Regions from separate parts of the Streptomyces sp. NPDC005494 genome, predicted to be linked through region 1. Evidence: riboswitches for the same ligand, from Rfam matches in the RefSeq annotation. Region 1 holds a riboswitch; each other region holds the start of a gene.
What was found. A riboswitch is a leader RNA that binds a small molecule or an ion and turns the genes downstream of it on or off. The one in region 1 is predicted to bind cobalamin.
Positions count from the first base shown of each region.

Region 2: another riboswitch for cobalamin. It lies ahead of cobN (cobaltochelatase subunit CobN); the one in region 1 lies ahead of ACFYQ6_RS21635 (energy-coupling factor ABC transporter permease).
Region 3: another riboswitch for cobalamin. It lies ahead of ACFYQ6_RS32215 (ABC transporter substrate-binding protein); the one in region 1 lies ahead of ACFYQ6_RS21635 (energy-coupling factor ABC transporter permease).
Region 4: another riboswitch for cobalamin. It lies ahead of ACFYQ6_RS12285 (ribonucleoside-diphosphate reductase subunit alpha); the one in region 1 lies ahead of ACFYQ6_RS21635 (energy-coupling factor ABC transporter permease).

Region 1 is NZ_JBIAJR010000007.1:216,860-223,725, forward strand. It holds gene ACFYQ6_RS21615 (phytoene desaturase family protein) at 1-196, opposite strand, end outside; gene ACFYQ6_RS21620 (energy-coupling factor ABC transporter ATP-binding protein) at 577-1,443, opposite strand; gene cbiQ (cobalt ECF transporter T component CbiQ) at 1,440-2,189, opposite strand; gene ACFYQ6_RS21630 (energy-coupling factor ABC transporter substrate-binding protein) at 2,196-2,564, opposite strand; gene ACFYQ6_RS21635 (energy-coupling factor ABC transporter permease) at 2,564-3,271, opposite strand; cobalamin riboswitch at 3,301-3,505, opposite strand; gene ACFYQ6_RS21640 (50S ribosomal protein bL37) at 3,789-3,866, shown strand; gene ACFYQ6_RS21645 (SMI1/KNR4 family protein) at 4,069-4,590, shown strand; gene ACFYQ6_RS21650 (DUF2470 domain-containing protein) at 4,923-5,639, opposite strand; gene ACFYQ6_RS21655 (VOC family protein) at 5,840-6,193, shown strand; gene ACFYQ6_RS21660 (SMI1/KNR4 family protein) at 6,295-6,866, shown strand, end outside.
Region 2 is NZ_JBIAJR010000006.1:351,452-358,317, forward strand. It holds gene ACFYQ6_RS20230 (cobalt-precorrin-6A reductase) at 1-22, shown strand, start outside; gene cobJ (precorrin-3B C(17)-methyltransferase) at 281-1,816, opposite strand; gene ACFYQ6_RS20240 (precorrin-8X methylmutase) at 1,813-2,439, opposite strand; gene cobG (precorrin-3B synthase) at 2,485-3,786, opposite strand; cobalamin riboswitch at 4,008-4,163, shown strand; gene cobN (cobaltochelatase subunit CobN) at 4,197-6,866, shown strand, end outside.
Region 3 is NZ_JBIAJR010000014.1:136,942-143,807, forward strand. It holds gene ACFYQ6_RS32205 (ABC transporter ATP-binding protein) at 34-945, opposite strand; gene ACFYQ6_RS32210 (FecCD family ABC transporter permease) at 942-1,979, opposite strand; gene ACFYQ6_RS32215 (ABC transporter substrate-binding protein) at 2,024-3,094, opposite strand; cobalamin riboswitch at 3,125-3,312, opposite strand; gene ACFYQ6_RS32220 (acyl-CoA dehydrogenase) at 3,575-5,422, opposite strand; gene ACFYQ6_RS32225 (carbohydrate kinase) at 5,461-6,417, opposite strand; gene ACFYQ6_RS32230 (type B 50S ribosomal protein L31) at 6,672-6,866, opposite strand, start outside.
Region 4 is NZ_JBIAJR010000003.1:512,983-519,848, reverse strand. It holds gene ACFYQ6_RS12305 (GntR family transcriptional regulator) at 107-871, shown strand; gene ACFYQ6_RS12300 (DUF3311 domain-containing protein) at 1,054-1,317, shown strand; gene mctP (monocarboxylate uptake permease MctP) at 1,314-2,951, shown strand; gene ACFYQ6_RS12290 (N-acetyltransferase) at 3,160-3,660, shown strand; cobalamin riboswitch at 3,701-3,838, shown strand; gene ACFYQ6_RS12285 (ribonucleoside-diphosphate reductase subunit alpha) at 3,977-6,373, shown strand; gene ACFYQ6_RS12280 (ribonucleotide-diphosphate reductase subunit beta) at 6,373-6,866, shown strand, end outside.

The sequences.
Region 1 (6,866 bases):
GAGACGCCGCGGCCAGCGGATAGAACGAGCTGAACAGGTCGTTGACGTACTCGGGATGGACCCCGCGGTCGCTGCGCACCGCGCCGCCCGGTTCGTCCTGTGCTTCCAGGACCTCCACGGTCCATCCGGCATCGGCGAGCACATTGGCCGCGACCAGACCGTTGGGGCCGCTTCCGATCACCACGGCGTCGGGCACGGCGCCTCCCCTCGGCCGGTGGGACGGCGCCCGCACGGCGGGACGAGGTGGTGACGGGCGGCCATGGGTTCTCCTCACGTCGTCTGCCGGAGGTTCTTCCGTGTGCTGCGCTGCCGGAGGGCCGGCTTCCCCACCCGCAATTACAACCCGTATCGGGCGGTCGCGCCGCCCGGCACAAGCCGCGCGCGTGATCCGGCGACGACGTCTGTCATGCCTCGCCCGTCAGCCGTCAGCCGTCAGCCGTCAGCCGTCAGCCGTCAGCCGTCACCGGTGAGGGTCAGACATCAGCCGTCGCTCGCGAGCGGCCGACGTGGCGGTCACCCGCCGCCCGCCACCCGCCGCCTGCCAGCCACCGCCCGCCACCCGACAGCGGTCACCCGTCACCCGTCAGCCGGCGTCCGCTCGACGGCGGCGGGGGAGACGTAGGCCGCGGCGAGCTCCTCCGGGGTCCGGGGGCCGGGCGCCGTGGCGTCCAGCAGCCCGTGGGAGCGCAGCAGCTGAGCGGTGGCGATGCCCCATGGCAGCCGCAGGCCCGCCTCCCGCAGCAGATCCGCGCGACCCAGCACCGTGGGCGCGGGCCCGGAGCGGACACCGGCCGAGGTGAGGACCGCGCAGTCGTCGGCCCAGCGCAGTGCGAGATCGACGTCGTGGGTCGCCATCACCACGGTGGTGCCGCTCTCGCGGAGGGTGCCGAGCGTGGCGAGCAGCCGTTCCTGGCCGTCGGGGTCGAGCCCGGCGGTCGGCTCGTCGAGGATCAGCACGCGGGGCCGCATCGCCACCGCCCCCGCGATGGCGGTCCTCTTGCGCTGTCCGTAGGAGAGGAGATGGGTGGGCCGGTCGGCCAGGGCGGTGATGTCGAGGGCGGCGAGCGCCTCGGCCACCCTGTCCCGCACCTGCCTGTCCGGCAGGCCCAGGTTCAGCGGCCCGAACGACACGTCCTGGGACACGGAAGCGGCGAACAACTGGTCGTCCGGGTCCTGCACCACCAGCTGCACCGTCGTGCGCAGCCGGGTCAGCCCTTTGCGGTCGTACGTCACCGGGTGGCCCTCGACCGTCAACCCGCCCTCGCGCGGGCGCAGTCCGCCGCTGAGGAGCCGCATCAGGGTGGTCTTGCCGCTGCCGTTGCGGCCGAGCAGGGCGAGCGCACGGCCTTCGCGCGCCTCGAAGTCGAGGCCGCTGAGCACGGGCGGGCCGTCCTCGTACGCGAAGGACGCACCCCTCAGGGCGAGCAGTGCCGAATCGCTCATGAGAGTGGCCTTTCCAGTGCGAGGGTCAGGACGGAGAGCGCCGCGAGGACGGCGACACTCACGGCCACGAAGCGGGGGGAGACGCGAGCCTCGGGCACCAGGACACGCAGGGTGCCGTCGTATCCGCGTCCGGCCAGCCCTGCCTGGAGTTTCGCCGCGCGGTCGAAGGCCCGGACGAACGCGGTCGCCCCGAGCCCCGCCAGGGACCGCCAGGCCGCGGCCCTGGTGGTGTGCCCGAGCCGCGCCGCCTGGGCCTCCCGTATCCGGCGCACCGCGTCGAGGAGCAGGAAACTCATGCGGTACGTCACCAGGGCGACGTCCACCACGGGCGCGGGCACGCCCGCCCGGACGAGGCGGGGCAACAGGTCGGACATCGGTGTGGTGAAGGCGAACAGCAGGACGCCGAGAGAGGCGGCCGAGGTCCGCAGCAGCAACTCCCCGGCGCGGGCAGGCCCTCCGGCGGCCGGTGAGACGAACCCCTCGGGGCCCCCGACCTGCACGAGGAGCGTGGCCGCCCCGGTGACACAGAAGCCCAGGGGCACCCGGTACGCCCGCCACAGCCGGCGGGCGGGCACCCCTGCCGGGCCCAGGAGCGCGGTGAGCGCGGTCACGAGGACGAGCGCGGCGCCGGGCCAGGGCGGCAGCGATACGGCCAGCACGGTGAGTCCGAGACCGAGCACGGCCTTGTCCAGGGGATGGCGGCGGCGCCAGCGACTGCTGTGCGCCGCCGCGTCGATCGGCAGCACGTGTCCTCAGGCCCCCCGGGCCGTGGACTCTCCGGCACCGCTCGCGCCGTGGGCCGTGTCGAGCTCTGCCCTGGTGCGCAGTTCGCCCTGCCTTCGGCCGCGCCGCAGACCGAAGTAGTAGGCGAGGACTCCGGCCCCCAGAGCGGCCTGGAGGGCGAACAGCGCGGACTCGATCTCACCGGACGGCGGTTCGTAGAGCGGGGAGAACCAGGGTTCGTAGCCGGGGTCGATCTCGGTGATCGCCGTCTCGGCCTGGGCGTCGGCACCCGTGAACGGCTCCTTCTCGTCGTCGCCGAGGCCGAGGGCCAGAGGCAGGACCGCCAGCGCGGCCACGACGAGCAGCAGCAGAGCGTTGATCTTCGTGTTCCTGGTCATCACGCCACCGCCTCGGTCTCGGTCCTGCGGGCCTTGTCACCCTTGCCGGTGAGGAAGATGCCGAGCCTGGTCAGCTCGCCCTTGCTGGACTGCACCAGAAGACGCATCACCAGCACGGTGAGCAGCCCCTCGCTGACCGCCAGCGGCAGCTGGGTGATCGCGAAGATGGAACCGAACTTGCCGAGCGCGCCCACGAATCCGCTGCCCGGGTCGGGGAAGGCGAGCGCCAGCTGCACGCTGGTGACGCAGTAGGTGGACAGGTCCGCGACGAACGCGGCGAAGAACACCGCGACCATCAGCTGGACGCCGAAGCGGCGCAGCAGCCTGTAGAGCGCGTACCCGGCCCAGGGGCCGACGACCGCCATCGAGAAGACGTTGGCGCCGAGCGTGGTCAGGCCGCCGTGGGCCAGCAACAGGGCCTGGAACAGCAGGGTGATGGTGCCGAGCACCGCCATGATCGGTGGGCGGAACAGGATGGCACCCAGCCCCGTGCCGGTGGGATGCGAGCAACTGCCCGTCACCGAAGGCAGTTTCAGGGCGGACAGGACGAACGTGAAGGCCCCGGCGGCGCCGAGGAGCAGCGTGCTCTCGGGGTGTTCCCGGACTTCACGCGTGAGTGAGCGGACTCCGTGGACGACGAACGGCGCGGACGCGACACCCCAGGCGATCGCGTGCGCCGGGGGGAGGAAACCCTCGGCTATGTGCATGGCTCAGCAGACCCTCTCCAGCACCTCGTGGATGGTTGAAATGCCTTGGCCGGTCTCCTGGCTTACGGGTGACACCGCCCGTGCTCCGCCTTCCCGGGTCCGAGGACCCAGTGGCTGCCCGTGAGGGCTGGAGCCGGACTTCCCGATCACAGTGGCGAGGGCCGCACCGGCATCACACCGATTTCCCGTTCACCAAGGCGTGGTGACACTAGTGCCAGGCCGGGGACGGTGACAAGCGGCCCCGGCCCGTACCTGCGAACGGGTGGCAGTTGCGAACCGACTCGGTCAAGGCTGCGGACAGGCGCGTAGGCACCGCTGCGTGGCTTCAGCAGGCACCGTGTGCGGCATGGTCCTCCCGCGCGATCCGCGCGTGGGTGGTCACGCACTGTGATGTGTACCACCCATACGGGTCGGCGCCGGGTGTTTGCCGCCCCGCTGATGGGTAAGGGGCACGGTGGCCGCCGGAGCCGACAATCCGGTGTATAGATCGTAAAATGCAACAGATGAGGAGGGATCGATGTCCTCGAAGCGACGTCGTAAGAAGAGGGCCCGCCGCAAGAACGGCGCGAACCACGGCAGCCGTCCGCAGTCCTGAGGACACGCCGACGCATCGGGGGGTGGCATGCGCCGCCCCCCGGACGCGTTCCTCGGACCCTGACGAGGAAGCTCTCGCGGTCCGGCGGAGGCGCCCGGCCGTGTGCGTCGGTCACGTGCGGAACCGTGCACCGAGCAGACTGACTCAGGTGCCGCGGCCGGCCCGGCCAGGCATCGGCTCGACGTCATGGAAGGAACACGTGATGGCAACGCTTCCGGAGGTGCAGGCCCTGCTGGGCGAGCCTCGGTTCAACTGGCCGGACCCGGCTCCGTGGACCGAACTCCAGCGGGAGTTCGGTGTGGAGTTCCCGGCGGACTTCCGTGAGATCGTCGACGCCTACGGCTCGATCGAGATCAACAAGCAGCTGTATCTGAAGCATCCCGCCAGTCACCTGCTGCACGACCTGGGGAGATTCATCAGGGAGAATCTCGAACTGTGGCGCGAGGAGGACATGGCGGAGTTCCTGCCGAGTCCGGTGGGGTCGAACCCCGGGGAACTGATACCGGTGGCGACAGCCACGACGGGTGAGGCGGTCTTCCTCCGCGTTCCCGAGACCGACTCGTCGCCCTGGCGGGTCGTGGTCCAGGAGTTCGACAGTCCGGCCTGGACCTGCCACGAGATGACGTTCGGCCAGTGGCTGCTGGCCTATCTCGCGGGCAACGACGTGACGTTGTGTTCCCGGAACTTCGCGCCGGACGGACCGTACTACGACTTCCTGCCCTGAGAACGGCCACGGTCGGTCCGGCACATCCCCGTCCTTCACCCGGGTCCACCACCGGGCGAACCTCATGACTGCGCAGGTGCCCCTTGTGGCACGAGACCAGGTCGTTGCACCGGTCGATGACCGAGGCGAAGAACTCGACCAACGCGCGGACGTCGCGACCGGCCCTTCGTCGCAGTACTCGTCGTCGAACGCTCAGAGCCACATGAAGAAGTCCGGGCCGGGGTGCAACCGCCACTGAGCGGCCGGGCCCCGGAGCCGATCGTCTTCGCGGCTGATGGTCTGAAGTCACCGCCATGTGCGGACGGCCGCTTCCCGGTCCGCCGGGCGGACGATCAGGCCAGCAGCTGATTGCGGTGGGAGGCGCGACGTGCGGCCGCCAGCAAGGCGTGGATCTGGGGCCCTGCCTGGTCGATGCGGGACACGGCCTTCGCGAATGGCAGGCGTGCGTCGCGGTGGGTGCCGGGGTATTCGAGGCGCAGCGTCACTCCGTAGCGGTCCATGGCCAGCGGCAGGACGCGCACGACGCGCACGACGCCTTTCTCCGGCAGCGGCTGCACGAGGCGGAGAAGCAGCGGGACGAGTTCGCCGTGCTCGTCCACGAGATGGGTCAGCATCCCCGCCTCGCTGGTGGCGATCGGGTCCGGCTCGGTCTCCTGCAACCCGTCCAGCGTGACGAACGTCCGTCCCGTGTGGTCCTCGAGAACGGCCTGGCCGAACTCCATGCAGGTGCTCTGGGTCGTCTCCGTGCTGTACCAGGTCGCGAGCAGCCCGGTGACGGTGACACGGGCGCGCATGCGGTCCCGCACGGGCGTGGGGGCGATGTCGGTGAACTCCAGCCGGACCGGGATGCGGGGGCCGGCGTGGGTTTGGCCGGACTCCTGGGGTTCGTGCAGGTGGATGTGGCCCATCGCGCCGGTGCCGTCGAGGCGGTGGATCTCGATGGGGTCGAGCCCGTCACTGACGACCGTCATGGAGTGGGCCGCCATCAGGACGGACAGCACTCGTTCGGCCGGAGTCGGCAGCGTGGCGCGGGAGTTGAAAGGACGCATCCAAGTTCTCCAGGGGAGCGGGGTGGGGAGACCTCATGGCGATTGCTTAGGTATGCCTAACCTAACTTATCTCTCCGGGCTGGGGGTAGCGCGGTGCTGTTTCCGTGAGTAATTTCGGGGCGGCACGGCCCGGGACGGCCGGGCTCATGAATGACGGGCGGCGTCGGTCCCGCCGCCTGCCCACAGGACGAGGGGGCATCGTGGCGAACCGCTGGGCCGGAGTGACGGTCGACTGCATCGACGTGGAACGCGTGTCGCGCTTCTGGAGCGCGCTGCTGGACCGGCCGAAGGGCCCGTCGATGCCGGGCTGGGTGTATCTCGGCGAGCTGGGCGACCCGCAGCCTCGTCTGGTCTTCCAGCCCGTGCCCGAAGCGAAGCAGGGCAAGGTGCGGCTGCACCTGGACGTCGTGGTCGACGACGCCGAGCAGGGAACGGCTCAAGTCATCGCCCTCGGCGGCCGGTTCACCGGCGAACGCCACGAGTACGACGAGGGAGTTGTCCTGGTGATGGCCGACCCCGAGGAGAACGAATTCTGCATCACCCAGTTCTACTGATCGGTGACGCCGGCTCCTCCCCGGGGCGCGGGTGTTCGCGTCCGTGTCAGTGGCTGCTGCCAGGATGACCCTCGTCGCCGACACCGAGGGAGCACCAGGACATGGTTGAGCAGGCAGCCCGCCACATGGCCGAGGAGATCACGGCGCATGCGCCGGACGGCTGGACCAGGGCGTTGCTCTCGGGTCACGCGGGCGGTGGCGGCAGCGGAATGACCGGCGGCTACACGGTCCCCGGCAAGCGCTGCTCACCAGGACTTCCCGCTCTGCACCCCGTGCTGACGCGACTTGCGGAAGCCGTACGCGGCGAGCGCGGCTGGGATCGGATCAGATGGGAGATGGACTGCCGGAACACCGGCACCTACACCCTCGTGACCTTCACGGAGAGGGTCGGCCGCATCTTCGAGCCCGCCGGCGGTTACCAGATCGAACTGGACCCCGGTTACCGGCTGCCCCAGGCCGGCATGAACCAGGAGCCGGGCACGGCGCCCCCGGCCGGCGACCCGGACCTGGCCGTCGCAACGCTCCGTACGTACCTGGAGCGGCGGGCCACCGTCCTCGGGCACCAGGAGGAACTGCCGCCGCCCGTCACCGTCGCCCAACTCGACGACGCCGAGCGCCGCATCGGCCGTCCGCTCCCCGCCGATCTGCGGGCGCTGTATCTGACGGCGGACGG
Region 2 (6,866 bases), on a different contig from region 1:
GCTGCGGGGGCTTCTGCGGTGACGCGATGACCGGCAGCGGGTCCCGGGCGACCTAGGCCCCCCGGCGCTGTCGGCAGGCTCTGGGGCGCCTCCGCCCCGGCCCTGTCGGCAGGCACCGGCCGTCGCGACTCCGTTCGTACGGCGTCACGACGGCCGGACGTCTTGACCCCGTTCCGCAGGGCGTCACGACGGCCGGACGTCTTGACCCCGTTCCGCAGGGCGTCACGACGGCCGACCGTCGCGACTCCGTTCCGTACGGCGTCACGACGGCCTGGCCGGTTCAGGCCTCCGGGTAGCGGCGGGGCGTCCAGACGATCTGCCGGCCGTCGCCCCGCCGCACCCATCGGGTCTGCGAGGACCCCACGATGAGGATCGTCCGCATGTCGACCTCCATCGGGTCCAGGTCGGCCAGCCGCACCGTGCGCACACTCTCCGACGGGCCCCCTACATCACGGCCGAGCACCACGGGCGTGTCCGGGGAACGGTGTTCCAGCAGCAGGTCGCGGGCCTTGCCGACCTGCCAGGTCCGGCTGCGGGAGCCGGGGTTGTACAGCGCCATCACCAGGTCGGCCGAGGCTGCCGCGCGCAGCCGTGCGGCGATGACCTCCCACGGCTTCAGCCGGTCGGAGAGCGAGATGGTGGCGTAGTCGTGGCCGAGCGGCGCACCCGCCTTGGCGGCGGCGGCGTTCGCCGCGGTCACTCCCGGCAGCACGCGTACCGGGATGTCCGCGTACGCGTCCTGCGCGGCCACTTCGAGTACGGCCGTCGCCATCGCGAAGACTCCCGGGTCGCCCCCGGAGACCACGGCCACGCGATGGCCCCGGCGTGCCAGGTCCAGCGCGAACTCGGCGCGCTCCGACTCGACCTTGTTGTCGGAGCCGTGGCGCCGCTGGCCCGGCCGGACCGGCACCCGGTCCACGTACGTCGTGTAGCCGACCAGGTCGTCGGCCGCGGCCAGCGCCCCGCGTGTCTCGGGCGTCAGCCAGAGCGGGCCGGCCGGGCCCGTGCCGACGACGACCACCTCGCCGTTGCCGGGGCCCGCTGCCGGCGCGGGGCGGGGTGCGTCGATCCGGCTGGGCAGGACCGCCACCGCGAAGTACGGCACGGAGTCCGCATCGGTGTCCGCGAGTTCACCCGTGCGCTCCCCGGCCATCGTGGCGCGCTCGACGTACCGCGCCTCGGACAGCCGCCCGGACGCCTCGAACGCCCGGCGTACGGCGGGGAAGGTGCGGCCCAGCTTCATCACCACCGCGGAGTCCGTGGCCGCCAGACGTGCGGTCAGCTCCTCCTCCGGCAGGGTGCCGGGCAGGATCGTCAGCACCTCCTCGGCCTCGACGAGCGGGGTGCCGAGGCGGGCGGCGGCGGCGCTGACCGAGGTGACGCCCGGGATGACCTCGGTGTCGTAACGGTCCGCGAGGCGCTTGTGCATGTGCTGGTACGAGCCGTAGAAGAGCGGGTCGCCCTCGGCGAGCACGGCGACGGTCCGCCCGGCGTCGAGGTGCGCCGCGAGCCGGGCCGCCGCCTCGGTGTAGAAGTCGTCCAGCGCCCCCCGGTAACCGCCCGGGTGGTCCGTGGTCTCCGTCGTGACGGGGTAGACCAGAGCCTCCTCGATGTGGTCGGCGCGGATGTGCTGCGCCGCGATCGAGCGGGCGATGGAGCGGCCGTGCCGGGCGGAGTGGTACGCGACGACGTCGGCCTCGCCGATGATCTGCACGGCCCGCACGGTCATCAGGGCCGGGTCACCCGGGCCGAGTCCGACCCCGTACAGGCGCCCGGTGCCCGTGCCGTCGGTCCGCTGCTGCTCGGGCACGCTCACTCCTCCTCGCTGGCGATCGCGTTGAGCGCGGCGGCGGCGATGGCGCTGCCACCGCGCCTGCCGCGCACCACGAGGTGCTCGAGCCCGGACGGGTGGGCGGCCAGGGCTTCCTTGGACTCGGCGGCGCCGATGAACCCGACGGGCACCCCGATGACGGCGGCGGGGCGCGGGGCACCCTCCTCGATCATCTCCAGCAGGCGGAAGAGCGCGGTGGGGGCGTTGCCGACGGCGACGACGGCGCCCTCCATCCGGTCCCGCCAGAGCTCCAGCGCGGCGGCGCTGCGCGTGGTGCCGAGCTCGGCGGCCAGCCCGGGGACCGCGGGGTCGGACAGGGTGCAGATCACCTCGTTGCCGGCGGGCAGCCGCTTCCGGGTGACCCCGCTGGCGACCATGGCCACGTCGCACAGGATGGGCGCGCCGGACCGCAGGGCCGCGCGGGCGTCGGCCACGGCGTTCGGCGAGAAGGCGAGATCGCGTACGAGGTCGACCATGCCGCAGGCGTGGATCATGCGGACGGCGACCTGGCTCACATCGGCGGGCAGCCCTGCCAGATCCGCTTCCGCGCGGATGGTGGCGAAGGACTGGCGGTAGATCGCCGGTCCGTCCTTCTCGTACTGATGCACAGTGCTGTCGCTTTCTTCATCGAACAGGGGGGTCGTACCGGATGGTCAGGTGTGCGTGTCCCGGGCCGCCGCCACGGCGGCGGCGAGCGCGGCCGGGTCGTCCCGGACCGTCGCCGCCTCGGTGCTCCGGTCTCCCCGCACATGGGAGATCCGGTGTCCGCCGGGAGTGACGACCACGTCGATCCACTCCCCGTGCGGGTGGCCGCACCGGCGTTCGCACCCGGACCAGTACACAGGGAGCCGTCCGGCGGGTCCGACGGCGGCCCCCGCGTCGGCCCGTACGTCGGCCAGCGACTTCGCGCAGCCGGGGCGGCCGATGCAGGCCCCGACACCGGTCCAGGGGGAGCCGGGGCCGGTGATCAGCCCGGCTCCGGAGAGTTCGGCCAGCAGGTCGTCCGCCCGCGCGGGCGGGATTCCGGTGAGGACGGCTCCGCGCCAGGGTGTGAGGCGCAGTTCACCGGCGCCGGACAGCAGCCGCCACTGCGCCGGGCCGAGCCGGCCCAGCGGTACCCCCACGGACAGAGCGGCCGCGTGCGGGGGGCCCGGGACGCGTCCGGGGGCCGGGGGCAGGGCTTCGGGCGGCCGGGGCCGGTTCCCCGTCACGCAGGTGATGCCGGCCGGCCCGAACCGTCGTACGACATCGCCGGTCAGCGCGGTGACCGCGGCGGCGGGCAGGTCCTTCGTCCGCCAGGCACCGGTCTCCTCGGCCGCGTCCAGGAAGGCCTCGGCGGCGAGGAGCGCCGCGCGGGGGCCGTCGGCGCCGGGGACGCGGAGGACGGCCTCGCCCTCCCCGACGCGCAGGAGCGCGTCACCGCCGGCGTGGCCTATGAGTGTGAGGTCGGCGCCGAGCGCGTCCACGTCGCCACGGCCGTCGTCGAGGGCGAACAGGAAGCGTCCGGAGAGCGCCGTCGCTCGGTCACTCGCGCACAGGAGCTGGTCCAGCTCGGTCAGCCACGGTCTGACGTCGACGGCTCCGAGGCCGTCCAGCCCCGAGAGCGGGGAGGCGACCACGTTGCGCACGCGCTCGTGGCGTTCGGAGGGCAACAGCCCGGCCCTGCTCAGCAGTCCGGCCAGCTCCGCACCGCAGTCCTCGGCGAGTCCGCGCACCTGCACGTTCCCCCGGGACGTGAGATGCAACTCACCGTCACCGAGCCGCTCGGCGGCCTGCCCCAGCGCCGCCGCCTGACGGGGTGTCAGCACCCCGCCGGGTATGCGGATCCGCGCCAGCGCACCGTCGTCCGCCCGGTGCAGCCGCAGTGCGCCGGGGCACGCGTCACCGCTGCTCCGGGTGCACGCGGCGCCCGGAGACCGGGGCGTAAGGGGGGAGGCGGACATGGCGGCGAGCATACCGACCGTGACCGGGGCGCAGCCCTACGGTCACTGTGACCTACGGGACACCTCGCCGCGGGCCCGGCGCCGGACCGTCGGCCAGAACCCTGGGGCCGTGCCATGACCCCGTCCGGTCCGAACGCCCCCGGCCCGGCTCGCCAGGCCCCGTGTCGTCCGGCCGGAACCCCCTCGGGCCCTGCCGGGCCGGGGGCCGTCTGGTCAGGACCCCCCACCTGCCGCCTACTATGCCTAGCGGCGGTCCGTTCGGCCCGCCATCGCCAGACGGCGACATGGGAGGAAGCCCGGTGAGATTCCGGCGCGGTCCCGCCACTGTGAGCCCGGCCCCGCGAAGGCCGTGCGAGTCAGGAACTCCTGCCGTCCGACACACCGCCCGGGGCGTGGACACCCCGAGGAAGGGCTGACGCCGCATGATCCTGCTCCTGTCGACGTCCGACACAGACCTGCTGAGCGCCCGTGCCTCCGGTGGTCCGGTCGGCTTCCGCTACGCGAACCCGTCCCGGCTCTCCGTCGAGGACCTGCCGCAGCTCCTGGACGGCACGGACCTCGTCGTCGTACGTCTCCTCGGTGGCGTCCGCGCCTGGCAGGAAGGGCTCGACCAGGTGCTGGCGACCGGCCGGCCCGTCGTCGTCCTCACCGGTGAACAGGCCCCCGACGCCCAGCTGATGGCGGCCTCCACCGTGCCGATCGGCATCGCGGCCGAGGCCCACGCCTACCTCGCGCACGGTGGCCCCGCGAACCTGGAGCAGCTGGCCCGCTTCCTCTCCGACACCGTGCTGCTCACCGGCCACGGGTTCGAGCCGCCCGCCCCGGCCCCCGCGTGGGGACCGCTGGAGCGGACCGCCCGGGAGGTCGACGGCCCGACCGTGGCGGTGCTCTACTACCGGGCCCACCACATGAGCGGGAACACCGCGTTCGTCGAGGCGCTCTGCACCGCCGTGGAGGACGCGGGCGCCCGCCCCCTCCCGCTGTACGTCGCCTCGCTGCGCACCCCCGAACCCGAACTCGTCGAGGAACTGCGGGCCGCCGACGCCGTCGTGACGACCGTCCTCGCGGCCGGCGGCACCAAGCCCGCCACCGCGTCGGCCGGCGGGGACGACGAGTCCTGGGACGCGGGTGCCCTGACCGGGCTGGACGTCCCCGTCCTCCAGGCGCTCTGCCTCACCAGCCCGCGTGCCGCCTGGGAGGAGAACGACGAGGGCGTCTCCCCGCTCGACGCGGCCACCCAGATCGCCGTACCCGAATTCGACGGCCGCCTGATCACCGTGCCGTTCTCCTTCAAGGAGATCGACGAGGACGGCCTGCCCGCGTACGTGGCCGACCCCGAGCGCGCCTCCCGGGTCGCCGGGATCGCCGTACGGCACGCGCGTCTCCGCCACATTCCCGCCGCCGAGAAGCGGATCGCGCTCGTCCTGTCCGCCTACCCGACCAAGCACTCGCGCATCGGCAACGCGGTAGGCCTCGACACCCCCGCCAGCGCCGTCGCCCTGCTCCGCAGGCTGCGCGCCGAGGGTTACGACTTCGGGCCGGAGGAAGAGATTCCGGGCCTGGTCTCCGGTGACGGCGACGAGCTGATCTACGCGCTCATCGACGCCGGTGGCCACGACCAGGAGTGGCTCACCGAGGAGCAGTTGGCCCGCAACCCGGTCCGCATCCCCGCCGCCGACTACCGCCGCTGGTTCGCCACGCTGCCCGCCGAGCTCCGCGAGTCCGTCGAGGAGCACTGGGGCCCGGCACCCGGCGAGATGTTCGTCGACAGGTCCCGCAACCCCGAGGGCGACATCGTGCTCGCGGCACTGCGCCGGGGCAACCTGCTGATCCTCATCCAGCCGCCGCGCGGCTTCGGCGAGAACCCGATCGCGATCTACCACGACCCCGATCTGCCGCCCTCGCACCACTACCTGGCCGCGTACCGCTGGATCGCCGCGTCCGCCGACGACAACGGCTTCGGCGCGGACGCGATGATCCACCTCGGCAAGCACGGCAACCTGGAGTGGCTGCCCGGCAAGAACGCCGGCCTCTCCGCCGCCTGCGGCCCCGACGCCGCGCTGGGCGACCTCCCCCTCGTCTATCCGTTCCTGGTCAACGACCCCGGTGAGGGCACCCAGGCCAAGCGCCGCGTGCACGCCACGCTCGTGGACCACCTGGTGCCGCCCATGGCACGCGCGGACAGCTACGGCGACATCGCCCGCCTGGAACAACTCCTGGACGAGCACGCCCAGATCGCCGCGATGGACCCGGCGAAGCTCCCCGCGGTCCGCGCCCAGATCTGGACGCTGATCCAGGCCGCGAAGCTCGACCACGACCTCGGCCTCGAGGACAGGCCGGAGGACGAGGGCTTCGACGAGTTCATCATGCATCTCGACGGCTGGCTCTGTGAGATCAAGGACGTCCAGATCCGGGACGGCCTGCACGTCCTGGGCGGCGCCCCCGCCGGGAAGGACCGCGTCAACCTGGTCCTCGCCGTCCTGCGCGCCCGCCAGATCTGGGGCGGCACGGCCTCGCTGCCCGGCCTGCGCGAGGCACTCGGCCTCGACGAGTCCGCGGCGACCCGTACCGCGGCCGACGAGACCGAGGAGAAGGCCCGCGCCCTCGTCCAGGCGATGGAGGACGCGGACTGGGATCCGGAAGCCGTCACCGGTGTGGCCCAGGGGCTCCCGCAGGCCGTCGCCGACATCCTCACCTTCGCCGCCACCGAGGTCGTGCCGCGTCTCGCCGCGACGACCGACGAGCTGGACCACGCGGTCCACGCGCTGAACGGCGGCTTCGTCCCCGCCGGCCCGTCCGGATCCCCGCTCCGCGGCCTGGTCAACGTGCTGCCGACAGGCCGCAACTTCTACTCGGTCGACCCGAAGGCGGTCCCGTCCCGCCTGGCGTGGGAGACCGGCCAGGCCCTCGCCGACTCGCTCCTGGAGCGCTACCGCGCCGACAACGGTGACTGGCCCACCTCCGTCGGCCTGTCCCTGTGGGGCACCAGCGCGATGCGCACCGCGGGCGACGACATCGCCGAGGCGTTCGCCCTGCTCGGCGTACGCCCCGTCTGGGACGACGCCTCGCGCAGGGTCACGGGTCTGGAGGCG
Region 3 (6,866 bases), on a different contig from region 1:
GGGGAAGGCTGCACCCGGGAGAGCCCGGGAAGATCAGAACCGGCCGGGTGCAGCCTCCCCCGGGAGGAACCGCACCGAGGGCCTTCCCTCCGGTCCTTCCGGTGTCACCACCGCGCGTACACGGTAGACATCGGCGATGAGTTCCTCGGTGATCACTTCCGAGGGCGTCCCGCCGGCCACCACCCGGCCGTCCTTCATCACCGTGACCCGGTCGCAGAACATCGCGGCCAGGTTGAGGTCGTGCAGCGCGATCACCGCGGTGACGGGCAGCGCGGCCACCAGGGAGAGCAGTTCCAGCTGGTGCTGGATGTCCAGGTGGTTCGTCGGCTCGTCCAGCAGGAGTTCACGGGGCTGCTGCGCCAGGGCCCGGGCGATCTGCACGCGCTGCCGCTCGCCGCCGGACAGGGTGTGCCACGACTGCCCGGCCCGGTCGGCGAGTCCGGTGCGCACCAGTGCCTCGCGTACGGCGTCCTCGTCCTCGGGGCCCGCTGCGGCCCAGGCGCGGCGGTGCGGGATGCGGCCGAGACGTACGACGTCCGCCACGTTCAACTCGACCTGGGTCACGGCGTGCTGGTCGACGACCGCCACCCGGCGGGCGACACCCCTGCGGCCGGTCTCGGCGAGGGTGCGGCCGTCGAGGGTGACGACGCCGTGGCCGGGGGCGAGGACGCCCGCCATCACCCTGAGCAGCGTCGTCTTGCCGGAGCCGTTCGGGCCGAGGAGCCCGACCGTGGACCCGGGCGGCGGGGCGAGGCTCACCCCGTCCAGGAGGATCCGTCCGCCGGCCTGCCGCCCGACCCGGGACGCCCGCAGGCCCTCGTCGGATGCGGCCGCGACGGGTGGCTGCGGGGCCGGGCGCTCCCGCCGGTCCAGCTGTTCCGGCCCGCTCGGATGCTCGTGCCGGGCCAGGCGCCCCGTCGCTCCCCTGCGATCCCACCGCTTCATGCGCTCCTCCGGGTGCGATGGAGGACCAGCACGAAGGCGGGCACCCCGATGAGCGAGGTGACCACACCCACCGGCACCTCCTGCGGGTCGAGGACGGTCCTGGCCAGGGTGTCGACCCAGACCAGGAACACGGCTCCGGCGAGGGCGGTCAGCGGCAGCAGCCGCCGGTGCCCCGAACCGGCCAGTGCCCGGGCGGCGTGCGGCAGGACGAGACCGACGAACCCGATGGCACCGGCCGAGCTGACCAGGGCGGCCGTCAGCAGCGCGGTCGTGCAGAGCAGCACGATCCGGGTGCGGGCCACGTGCACCCCGAGGGACGCCGCCGCTTCCTGGCCGAAGGCGAAGGCGTCGAGGGTTCGGGCGTGGCCCAGGCAGATCGACAGCGTCACGGCCAGGACGGCCGAGCACATCCACACGTCTCCCCAGCCGACCCCGCTCAGGGAGCCGAGCAGCCAGAACAGCACGCCCCGGGTCTGCTCGGCGTCGGCCGCGGTCATCACGACGAAGGAGGTGAGCGCGGAGAAGAGCTGCATGGCCGCGACTCCGGAGAGGACGACGCGGTCGGTGGAGCCACCGAGGGTGTGACTGAGCAGCAGGACGAGGGCGAAGGAGCACAGCGCCCCGGCGAAGGCCCCGGCCGAGACCGACACCGCTCCCCCACCGACACCCAGCACGACGACCACGACCGCGCCGGTGGACGCCCCGGAGGAGACGCCGAGGACGAACGGATCGGCGAGCGGGTTGCGCAGCAGCGACTGCATGACCGTGCCGCAGACCGCCAGTCCGGCCCCGCACACCGCGGCGAGCAGCGTGCGGGGCATGCGCAGGTTCCAGATGATGCCGTCGCGGATCGGTGTCAGCCGCGCGTCGGTGAGGCCGAGGTGCGAGCCGACCGCCGACCAGACGTCAGGGACGGAGATGCGGGCGGGGCCGATCGTGACGGCGACCGCGACGGAGAGGAACAGGAGGGCCACCCCCGCGGCCCAGAGGAAGCCCTGCCGCAGGACGCGGGCACCGGCGACCCTGCCCGCCACGGACGCCTGATCGACGCGTACCTCCGGGGCCTGCGCGGTGCCGGTCACCCCGCGAGCCCGAAGGAGCGCAGCCCGGCCGCGACGCGCTCCACGCCCTCCACGGTCCGGATGGAGGGATTCATGGCCTGCCCGCTGAGCAGGACGTATCGCTTGTGCCGGACGGCGTCCATGTTCTTCGTCGCGGGGTTGGACTCCAGGAAGGCGATCTTCTTCGCCGCGCTCTCCGCCGTCTGCGACTTCCGGGTCAGGTCACCGATGACCAGGACGTCGGGGTTGCGGTCGGCGACGGTCTCCCAGTTGATCTGGGGCCACTCCTCGTGGGTGTCGTCGAAGGCGTTCTCCGCGCCCAGTTCACGCGTGATGACGCCTGGCGCGCCGCAGCAGCCCGCCAGGTAGGGGGCCTCGGAGTTGGCGAACCAGTAGAGCAGCGAGGTGCCGGAGGCGTCGATGCCGTCCGTCGCCTCGGTGATACGGGCCTCGAGGTCGGCCACGAGGGCGTCACCTCGCTCGGGTACGCCGAACACCCGCGCCAGTTCTCGCACTTCGGTGTAGACGCTGTCCATGGTGAGGGGCTTCGTGCGGGAGCCGTCGCCGCTGCCGCTGTTGTCCTTGGCCGCGCAGTCGGCGGGCGAGACGTAGGTCGGTACTCCGAGGTCCTCGAACTGCTCGCGGGGTGCCACGCCTCCCTTGCCCAGGGTCGATTCGAACGAGGCGCTCACGAAGTCGGGCTCCTGGGCGAGGACCTTCTCCGACGAGGGGCGGTTCTCCGCGATGCGGGGGATCTTCGCCTCGGCCTTCTCGAGCCCCTTCATCACGGGGTCGGTCCAGGTCGAGGTGCCAGCGATCCGGTCGGCGAGCCCGAGGGAGAGCAGGATCTCGGTCGACCCCTGGTCGAGGGAGACCGCGTGGCGGGGAGCGGCGTCGACGGTGACGGTGCGTCCGCAGTTCTTCATCGTCACCGGATAGCCGGCGCCCCTCCCGTCCGGTGCGGCTTCGGTGGGGCCGCTGCCGCCGCCGCAGGCGGTCAGCAGGACGAGTCCCGTCAGGAGCAGGGCTGTTCGGCGTACGGTGCTGGCTGTGGGCGGCACGGAGTCCCTCGGCGTCTCTGGGCTCATGCGCGGAGCCCGTACGGAGTTCCGCTCCCGGTACGGAAGCGGTGTGCCAGCAGGTCTTCGGACTCGGGTTCGTCCGGACGGGGCGCCTTCCCGGGGCACCCGAGGGTGTCCCAGTGGCCGTGGCCCCGCCCGTCCCCCTCACCGCTGCGCGTCAGCTCCGGATTCTCACCGGATTCCCTGACTCCACGTGGAGTGTGACTGGCGTCTGCAAGCTATCACGTGGCGCGGCGGCCACCGGCGGGGCCGTGGCCGGTACGGCGGAGGGGCCGTCGCCCTCCGACCCCCCTCCGTACCGGCGGCCGCGAGGCGGTCAGCCCTTGGGGCGAACCGATTCGCCTCTGTCTGGCGAGGGCACGTTCCCCGGGGTGAGGACGGAGAGAGCGGACACCGTGCCCCAGTACGCGAGCAGGACGACGCGCAGTCCCAGGATCTCCAGACCCTCCGCCACCCGGGACCGCCCCCCACGGGGGTGCGAGCCCGTCATCGGGCGCCCGTCCAGGCGGTGTTCCACGGCCCGCGGGGATCGTCGTAGGCGTCGGCGTAGCCGGGTCCGGCGATCGGCCAGTCGGCCAGCAGTTCGGCGGGCAGCGCGAAGGAGTCGGCCAGCTGGGGGGCGTGTTCGGCGACGGCGGCGATCAGTTCCTCGGTGATCTCGGCCAGGGCCTCGGCCTGATCGCTCCTCAGCAGGCCCGCGGCCAGCAGGTCGCCGCTGTTGCGGGCCACCCACTGGGTGGCGAACAGCCGCTCCAGCTCGCCGAGCCGTTCCCTGGCCGCACCTTCGGGCAGGGCGGCGCGAGCCTCGGCGTAGGCCTGCGCGGCATGGCGGTACGCGTAGGCCTCGACGCCGCGCAGGGCGGGCCCGGACGCCGCGTTCCACTGCGCGAGGACCTCGGTGCCGGGCACCCGCAGCGCGCGTGCTCTGGCGCGGGTGAACCAGATGTCCTCGATCGCGGCGAGGAGCCGGACCAGGAAGCGCGGGTCGGAGAGGTCGCCGGGCTCCGTGCCGGGGGCGGCGTCCGCGCGGGCGGGCGGGTCCGCGAGGAGCAGGTCGGCCGCGGCCTTGGCGTAGAGGGCGATGTTGTCCCCCTCCGCCGTGATGGCGCCCTCCACACCCGTGACGAGTTCGGTCATGCCGTTGTTCTCCAGCAGGGCCTGCGCGCCGCAGCGTTCGCGACTCTCGACGATCACCTCGCGGGCCCGCCAGGTGATCCAGGCCTTGGCGACGTCGACGAGCCTCCCCGCCTCGGTGCGGCCTTCCCCTTCCGTACAGCTCTCCCAACGCTCCTGGGCCCTGCGGTGCAGCAGGCTCATGGCGAAGACCGTGGCCATCGCGGAGGCGAGCGGTCCGTGGTGGGTCCGGTGGGCGTTGACCGGTACGGGGGGCGTGCGCCGGGAGCCGGAGATCATCCGGTGGCCGCCGTACCGTACGGCCACCGCCAGGGTCGCGCGGGCCGAGCCCGCCGCGCAGGCACTCATCGAGACCCGGCCGTGGGTGACCCGTCCGATCGAGGTCAGGAAGCGCCGCCGCCTGTCCCCCGGCCCGGTCCGGAACTCGCTTGGAGGCCCGTCGGGTTCGTCGGGCTCGAGCAGTGCGTCCCTCGCCACGAACAACTGGTCGAAGGAGGTCAGGCAGTGGTCCACGGGGCTGCCCATCCGGGCCGGCAGCCGCCGCACCCGGATGCCGGGCAGCGCGCGCTCCGCGTCGGTGAGGTGTACGAGGAAGAGGCGCACCCCGTGGTCCGAGCCGTCGGCCACCAGGCGCGCGGCGACCAGGCCGGACTTGGCTCCGCCCGCCGGGCTGGTGTTGGGCATGAACTTCTGCGCGCCGGCGTTCGGGGTGTGCAGGACGAAGCCGTCCCGCTCACGGTCGTACGTCGCGGTGGTCTCCATGGCGGCGGCGTTGTTGCCGTGAGCCACTTCCGTGCAGAGGAACGTGCCGATGCGCCGCATGGACAGATAGTCCGACAGGTCACGACGGCCGGCTCGGTCGTGGTCGAGGAGGCTGCCGAGGAAGAGGTTGTAGTGGATGCCCGCCACGGTGGTCAGCGCCGGGTCGACCGGGCCGAGCCAGGCGTGCAGCGCGGCCAGGGCACGCGGGTCGGCGGCGAGGCGTGCACCGCTGTCGAGGGAGAGGTTGAGGACCCGCAACCGGTCGTAGGCGAGTTCCAGTCGCTCTTCGGGCGTTCCACCGGGGCGGCGGCGGAACGGTTCTGTGCTGATCAGCCGCTGCCAGAAGCCGTGCTCGCGACGGTGTTCCGGACCGAGGAGGACGCCGGTCAGCAGTTCGGTGGTGGACGGTGGGGCGGTGTCGGTGAGGGTCACGGTCATACGAACTGAACGACGGGGGCGGGGGCGAGGACACCCTGTCACTCTGATGGTCCGGGGAAGGGCGCGCTGGTCAGGGCATCTGCCAGCTCCTCCTCGTCCGGGGGGAGGGCACCGGCCCGCCGGACGGTCACGGCGGCGGAGGCGATCCCGTGGCGCAGCACGTCGGTGAGGGTGGCCGCGTCCATGGAGCGCAGCCGCGCGCGCCCGCCCGCGCCGAGCAGCCGGTGCGCCGCCAGGGCGTGCAGCGCGCCCGACATGAAGGCGTCGCCCGCGCCCACGGTGTCGGCGACCCGGACCGGCGGCGCGCCGAGGTTCACGACCGCACCGGGCAGGTACGCCGTGACTCCCTCCGCTCCCCTCGTGACCAGGACGAGGGCCGGCCCGGAGCGCAGCCACCGCTCGGCTGCCTGCTTCGGGGCGTCCTGCGGGTAGAGCCGGCGCAGGTCCTCGTCGCTCGCCTTGACGATGTCGCTCAGCGCGACGCAGTGCTCGGCGCGGCGGACGGCTGTGGCGTGGTCCCCCATCAGTCCGGGCCGCACATTGGGGTCGTAGCTCACAGTCGTCGTGGCCCGGAGTGCCTCGACCAGGTCGAGGACCGTGGCGGCTCCCGGTTCGAGTCCGGTGGCAAGGGAGCCCGTGTGGACGTGCAGGGGAGGTTCGCCCGGCAGTTGCACCGGGCCGAGCGTCCAGGTGATCTCGAAACCGTAGGTGGCCCGGCCCTCGTCGTCGAGGTCGACGGTGGCAGCGGGGGTGGGCGCCGCGCTGCCGTCCGTCAGCACCCGCACCCCGGCGGAGGCGAGATGGTCCGCGATCAGGCGGCCGTTCGCGTCCGGGCCGAGCTGGGTGATCAGGGTGGTGTCACGGCCGAGCCTGGCCAGCCCGTAGGCGACGTTGGCGGGGCTGCCGCCTGGGTGGGTCCGGTCCGGCTCACCGGGCAGGCGGACGATGTCGGCGACGCATTCACCGATGACCAGGAGGGCGGGGCTGTCGGGCACGGGGGCGGGTCTCCTGGGAAGCGCGGGCGGGAGGGACCGGTGGGAGCACGCCCGGGGCGGGGCACACGGCCGCCGATTCTGCCCGGTGCCCGGCGGCCACGGCGACCCGGGGTTCAGCCGAGCCGATGCCCGAAGACCAGGGCGACCCGAGGTTCAGCCGGCGCCCGGCGGTCCCGGGGTTCAGCTCAGCCGGCGCCCGGCGGTCCCGGGCGGCCCCGAGGTTCAGCTCAGCCGGCACCCGACGTCCACGGGGTTCAGGAGGCGCCCTCACGCCCTTCGTCCCCGTACCGCCGTTCGAACTTGGCGACCTGGCCCTCGGTGTCGACCACACGCGCCTTGCCGGTGAAGAACGGGTGGCTCTCGGCCGAGATCTCCACATCGATGACCGGGTAGCTGTTGCCGTCGTCCCACTCGATGGTCTGCTCGCTCGACGCCGTGGACCGGGTCAG
Region 4 (6,866 bases), on a different contig from region 1:
CACCTGAGGGAGGGCGACGACCCGTGACCGGACCGTGCCACCATGTGAGCCGCTACAGACGGAGGAGCCGGTGACGGCAGCAACGCAGCAGTCGGGAAGGCGGGCCATGGGTGCCGACGGGGGCAGCAGTACGAGCGAGACCGGTGCGGGTGGGCGTACGGCACGCGTCCCGAAGTACTACCGGCTCAAGCGCCATCTCCTCGACATGACGGACACCATGCCGCCGGGCACCCCGGTGCCGCCCGAGCGAACCCTGGCCGCCGAGTTCGACACCTCGCGCACCACCGTGCGCCAGGCCCTCCAGGAGCTGGTCGTCGAGGGCCGGCTGGAACGCATCCAGGGCAAGGGCACCTTCGTCGCCAAGCCGAAGGTCTCCCAGGCTCTGCAACTCACCTCGTACACCGAGGACATGCGCGCCCAGGGCCTCGAACCGACCTCGCAGCTGCTGGACATCGGCTACGTCACGGCGGACGACACACTCGCCGGGCTGCTGGACATCACGGCCGGCGGGCGGGTGCTGCGGATCGAGCGGCTCCGGCTGGCCAGCGGTGAACCGATGGCCATCGAGACCACGCACCTCTCGGCCAAGCGCTTCCCCGCGCTGCGGCGTTCCCTGGTGAAGTACACCTCTCTCTACACCGCGCTGGCCGAGGTGTACGACGTCCGGCTGGCCGAGGCCGAGGAGACCATCGAGACCTCCCTCGCCACTCCGCGCGAGGCGGGGCTGCTCGGCACGGACGTGGGCCTGCCGATGCTCATGCTGTCCCGTCACTCGATCGACGGACACGGCGAACCGGTCGAGTGGGTGCGCTCGGTGTACCGCGGCGACCGCTACAAGTTCGTGGCCCGCCTGAAGCGTCCCACCGACTGAGACACAGACGGACACGCGGCCCCACCGGTCCTCCCGCGCACGCGCGGGGGGACCGGTCGTTTTCGGGCGCTCACCGGACCGTTGCCGGACCGCAATGCGGACGGGGGGTGACGGTGGCCGGATCTCTCGCCTAGATTTCCTGCGCATTACACCAGGTGATCAGCGAGGGGACGGAGTCGCCAATGACGGAAGAAAACGATGCGAAACCACCGGTGGTGACACCCGCCAGAGTGGTCATCGCGCTCTGTCTGATCGCCCCGTTCGTGGCGATGCTCTGGGTGGGCTCGTACGCGAAGGTCGAACCGACCTTCGTAGGCATCCCGTTCTTCTACTGGTACCAGATGCTCTGGGTGCTCCTGTCGACCGCCCTCACGATGGTCGCGTACAAGCTGTGGCAGCGTGACCAGCGCGCCCAGCGTGCCCGCAAGGGGGGTGCTTCCGCATGAAGGACGGCGTGAACGGCGTCGCACTCGCCGTGTTCATCTTCTTCTTCCTGGCCGTCACGGTCATCGGGTTCATGGCCGCGCGCTGGCGCAAGGCCGAGAACGAGGCCAGCCTCGACGAATGGGGCCTGGGCGGACGGTCGTTCGGCACCTGGGTGACCTGGTTCCTGCTGGGGGGCGACCTCTACACGGCGTACACCTTCGTCGCGGTGCCGGCGGCGATCTACGCGGCGGGCGCGGCGGGCTTCTTCGCCGTCCCGTACACGATCCTCGTCTACCCGCTGATCTTCACCTTCCTGCCGCGCCTCTGGTCGGTCTCGCACAAGCACGGCTACGTCACCACCTCGGACTTCGTCCGAGGGCGCTTCGGTTCGAAGGGCCTCTCGCTGGCGGTCGCCCTCACCGGCATCCTCGCCACGATGCCGTACATCGCGCTCCAGCTGGTCGGCATCCAGGCCGTGCTGGACGTCATGGGCGTGGGCGGCGGCGAGACGACGCACTGGTTCATCAAGGACCTGCCGCTGCTGATCGCGTTCGCGGTCCTCGCGGCGTACACGTACTCCTCGGGCCTGCGTGCCCCCGCGCTGATCGCGTTCGTCAAGGACGGCCTGATCTATCTGGTCATCGCCGTGGCGATCATCTACATCCCGATAAAGCTCGGCGGGTTCGACGACATCTTCGCCAAGGCGAGCGAGGCGTTCTCGGCGAAGAACGAGGCCGCCGGCAAGCCCGTCGCCGGCCTCGTGCCGGGCGAGATGGGCCAGTGGGGCTACGCGACCCTCGCGCTGGGTTCGGCGCTCGCCCTCTTCATGTACCCGCACTCGATCACGGCGACGCTCTCCAGCCGCAGCCGTGAGGTGATCCGGCGCAACACCACGATCCTGCCGTTGTACTCGCTGATGCTCGGCCTCCTGGCCCTGCTCGGCTTCATGGCGATCGCCGCCGGGGTCAAGGTGGACAACGGACAGTTGGCGATCCCGCAGCTGTTCGAGAACATGTTCCCCGACTGGTTCGCGGGCGTGGCCTTCGCCGCGATCGGTATCGGCGCGCTGGTGCCGGCCGCGATCATGTCGATCGCCGCGGCGAACCTCTTCACCCGCAACATCTACAAGGACTTCATCAAGCCCGACGCGACCCCGGCCCAGGAGACCAAGGTCTCCAAGCTGGTCTCGCTCCTGGTCAAGGTCGGCGCACTCGTCTTCGTCCTCACCATGGACAAGACGGTCGCGATCAACTTCCAGCTGCTGGGCGGCATCTGGATCCTCCAGACGATGCCGGCCCTGGTCGGCGGCCTGTTCACCCGCTGGTTCCACCGCTGGGCACTGATCGCCGGCTGGGCGGTCGGCATGCTCTACGGCACGGTGGCGGCGTACGGCGTGGCCAGCCCGACCCAGAAGCACTTCGGCGGGTCCTCCAAGGAGATCCCCGGCATAGGCGAGATCGGCTACATCGGTCTCACCGCCTTCGTGCTGAACGTCGTCGTCGTGGTCGTCCTGACCTTCGTCCTCAACGCGGTGAAGGCACCGGCGGGCGTGGACGAGACCTCCCCCGGCGACTACACGGCGGACGTGGGCGACCCGGGCGTCAAGGCGGAACTGCCGCCGGCCACGGTGGGCGCCCCGGGCGGGGGCCACTGACCTCGCGCCACTGGTGAGAAGTGCGGCTTCCGTCCCGGCAGGGCCCTTCCTGCCGGGACGGCGTCGTTTCCGGGACCCGGGGCGGCGTCGTTCCGGGACCCGCTCCGTGGGACCCGGGACGGCGTCCTCCCGTGGCCCCGTCCCCCGGAGGGGCCACGGGACGAAACAGGGGCGCGCGGCGCACACCGCCTGGTGCACACTTCCGCCCATGGACGTATCGATCAGGCCGGTCCTGCCCGCCCATCACGAGGAACTGGGCGAGATCACCGCCCAGGCGTATCTCGGCGACGGTCTCCTGGACTTCGGAGCCGAGGACCCCTATCTGGAACAGCTCCGCGCGGTCGGCCGCCGGGCGGCCGAGGCCGAGGTGCTGGTGGCGCTGGACGCCGGGGGACGCCTGCTGGGAGGCGTCACGTACGTCGCGCCCGGCAGCCCGTGGGCCGACATAGCCGGGGAGGACGAGGCGGAGTTCCGGATGCTGGCAGTCGCACCGGAGGCCCGGGGGCGGGGCGCCGGCGAGGCGCTGGTGCGTGCCTGTGTCGACCGGGCGCGGGCCGCGGGAGGACTTACCGGAATCGTCCTGTCGACGCAGCCGGCCATGCTGGGCGCCCACCGCATCTACCGGCGTCTCGGCTTCGAGCGGACTCCGGAACGGGACTGGAACCCTCTTCCCGATCTCCCGCTCCTCACCTTCCGCCTGACCCTGTGACCCCTCACGACACAAGATGTGGGGGCTGCATCATTCGGTAGCCCCCACATGTATGCTCGACCTCGCTGTCGTCGCAGGGGAATCCGGTGTGAGTCCGGAACTGTCCCGCAACGGTGTGACCGGCGCGCTCGCGCGCACCGGCGAAGTCCGAAGACCTGTCGACAGTGCGTCCGGCTCGACCGAACCGGACGCCGAGACGTCCGGGCCCCGCGGAGGGCCGGTGGACGCCGTGCACTCCGTGCGCCCTTCGACGGGCTTCGCCGTGCCCGGCTGCCCCGCTCCCGCAGGCACCGAGCCGAGCGAGGGATAGCCCCAAGTGACCATCGCGCCAGCCGATCCGGTTTCAGCCACGGATTACGAAGGCCGCACGACCGACGCGCCCGGGACCGCACTGCTGCGGACCCTGACCGCTCTGACGGCCGATCTCCCCGACACCGACCCCGGCCGGGTCGCCGCCGCCGCGCTCCGCGGCCGCAGCGCGCGGGCGGACGAGGCGGAGCTGCGCTCGCTGGCCACCGAGGCCGCGGCAGGCCTGATCTCCGAGGACCCGGCGTACTCCCGGCTGGCCGCCCGGCTCCTCACCCGTGCCGTGGCGGACGAGGCGGCCGGGCAGGGCGCCGTCTCCTTCTCCGCTTCGGTCGCCGTGGGGCACCGCGAAGGCCTGATCGCGGACCGTACGGCGGAGTTCGTCGCACTGCACTCCGCGGCCCTGGACGCCCTGGTCGAGCAGGCGCTCGCCGACGGCGCCGACGACCGCTTCGGCTACTTCGGGCTCCGGACGCTGCACAGCCGCTACCTGCTGCGCCACCCGCTCACACGCCAGGTCGTCGAGACCCCGCAGCACTTCATGCTGCGCGTCGCCGCCGGGCTCGCCGAGGACACCTCCGAGCGGGCTCTGGAGGAAGTGGCGGCGCTGTACGGCCTGATGAGCCGGCTCGACTACCTCCCCTCCTCCCCCACCCTGTTCAACTCCGGCACCCGCCACCCGCAGATGTCCTCCTGCTACCTGCTGGACTCCCCGCTGGACGAGCTCGACTCGATCTACGACCGCTACCACCAGGTGGCGCGCCTCTCCAAGCACGCGGGCGGCATCGGACTCTCCTACTCCCGCATCCGGGCCCGGGGTTCACTCATCCGGGGGACCAACGGGCACTCCAACGGCATCGTGCCGTTCCTGAAGACGCTCGACGCCTCCGTCGCAGCCGTCAACCAGGGAGGCCGGCGCAAGGGGGCGGCCGCGGTCTACCTGGAGACCTGGCACGCGGACATCGAGGAGTTCCTGGAGCTGCGCGACAACACCGGTGAGGACCAGCGGCGCACGCACAACCTCAACCTGGCCCACTGGATCCCGGACGAGTTCATGCGCCGCGTCGACGCGGACACCGAGTGGTCGCTGTTCTCCCCGGCGGACACCCCCGAGCTGGTGGACCTGTGGGGCGACGAGTTCGACGCGGCCTACCGCGCGGCCGAGGCGAAGGGGCTGGCCCGCAAGACGATGCCGGCGCGTGAGCTGTACGGGCGGATGATGCGGACCCTCGCGCAGACCGGGCAGGGCTGGATGACGTTCAAGGACGCCTCCAACCGCACGGCCAACCAGACCGCCGAGCCGGGCCGCGTCGTCCACTCGTCGAATCTCTGCACGGAGATCCTGGAGGTCACGGATGACGGCGAGACGGCCGTCTGCAACCTCGGCTCGGTCAACCTCGGCGCGTTCGTCGCCGACGGCACCATCGACTGGGAGCGGCTGGACGCCACCGTCCGCACCGCGGTGACCTTCCTCGACCGCGTGGTGGACATCAACTTCTACCCCACCGAGCAGGCAGGCCGTTCCAACGCCCGCTGGCGCCCCGTGGGCCTGGGCGCGATGGGCCTCCAGGACGTGTTCTTCCAGCTGCGCCTGCCGTTCGACTCCCCCGAGGCCCGCGCGCTGTCCACGAAGATCTCCGAGCGGATCATGCTGGCCGCCTACGAGGCCTCCTGCGCCCTGGCCGAGCGGTCCGGGCCGTTGCCCGCCTGGTCCGAGACCCGCGCCGCCCGTGGCGTCCTGCACCCGGACCACTACGACACCGAGCTGAACTGGCCGGAGCGCTGGGACGCGCTGCGCGCCAGGGTCGCGAAGACCGGGATGCGCAACTCGCTGCTGCTCGCCATCGCGCCGACCGCGACGATCGCGTCGATCGCCGGGGTGTACGAGTGCATCGAGCCGCAGGTCTCCAACCTCTTCAAGCGCGAGACGCTCAGCGGTGAGTTCCTCCAGGTCAACGCGTACCTGGTGGAGGAGCTGAAGAAGCTCGGCGTCTGGGACGCCCGCACCCGTGAGGCGCTGCGCGAGGCGAGTGGCTCGGTGCAGGGCTTCGGGTGGATCCCCGAGGACGTACGGGCGCTGTACCGCACGGCGTGGGAGATCCCGCAGCGCGGCCTGATCGACATGGCGGCGGCCCGTACGCCGTTCCTCGACCAGAGCCAGTCGCTGAACCTGTTCCTGGAGACGCCGACGATCGGCAAGCTCTCCTCGATGTACGCGTACGCCTGGAAGCAGGGGCTGAAGACGACGTACTACCTGCGCTCGCGCCCGGCGACCCGGATCGCCCGCGCGGCGTCCGGCGCGGCGTCGGCCGCGGCCCCCGTTCCCGTACAGCAGGCCTCGGCTCCCGACGCGGACGCGATCGCCTGTTCCCTCGAAAACCCCGAGTCCTGCGAGGCCTGCCAGTAATGAGCACATCCGAGAACAAGAACCTGCTCGACCCGGGCTTCGAACTGACGCTGCGCCCCATGCGCTACCCGGACTTCTACGAGCGCTACCGGGACGCGATCAAGAACACGTGGACCGTCGAGGAGGTCGACCTCCACTCGGACGTCGCCGACCTCGCGAAGCTCTCCCCCGGTGAGCAGCACATGATCGGCCGGCTGGTCGCGTTCTTCGCGACGGGCGACTCGATCGTCTCCAACAACCTGGTGCTGACGCTCTACAAGCACATCAACTCGCCCGAGGCCCGGCTGTACCTGTCGCGTCAGCTGTTCGAGGAGGCCGTGCACGTCCAGTTCTACCTGACGCTGCTCGACACCTATCTGCCCGACCCGGAGGACCGTGCGGCGGCCTTCGACGCGGTCGAGGAGATCCCCTCCATCCGCGAGAAGGCGCAGTTCTGCTTCCGGTGGATGGACTCGGTCGAGAAGATCGAGCGGCTGGAGACGATGGCCGACCG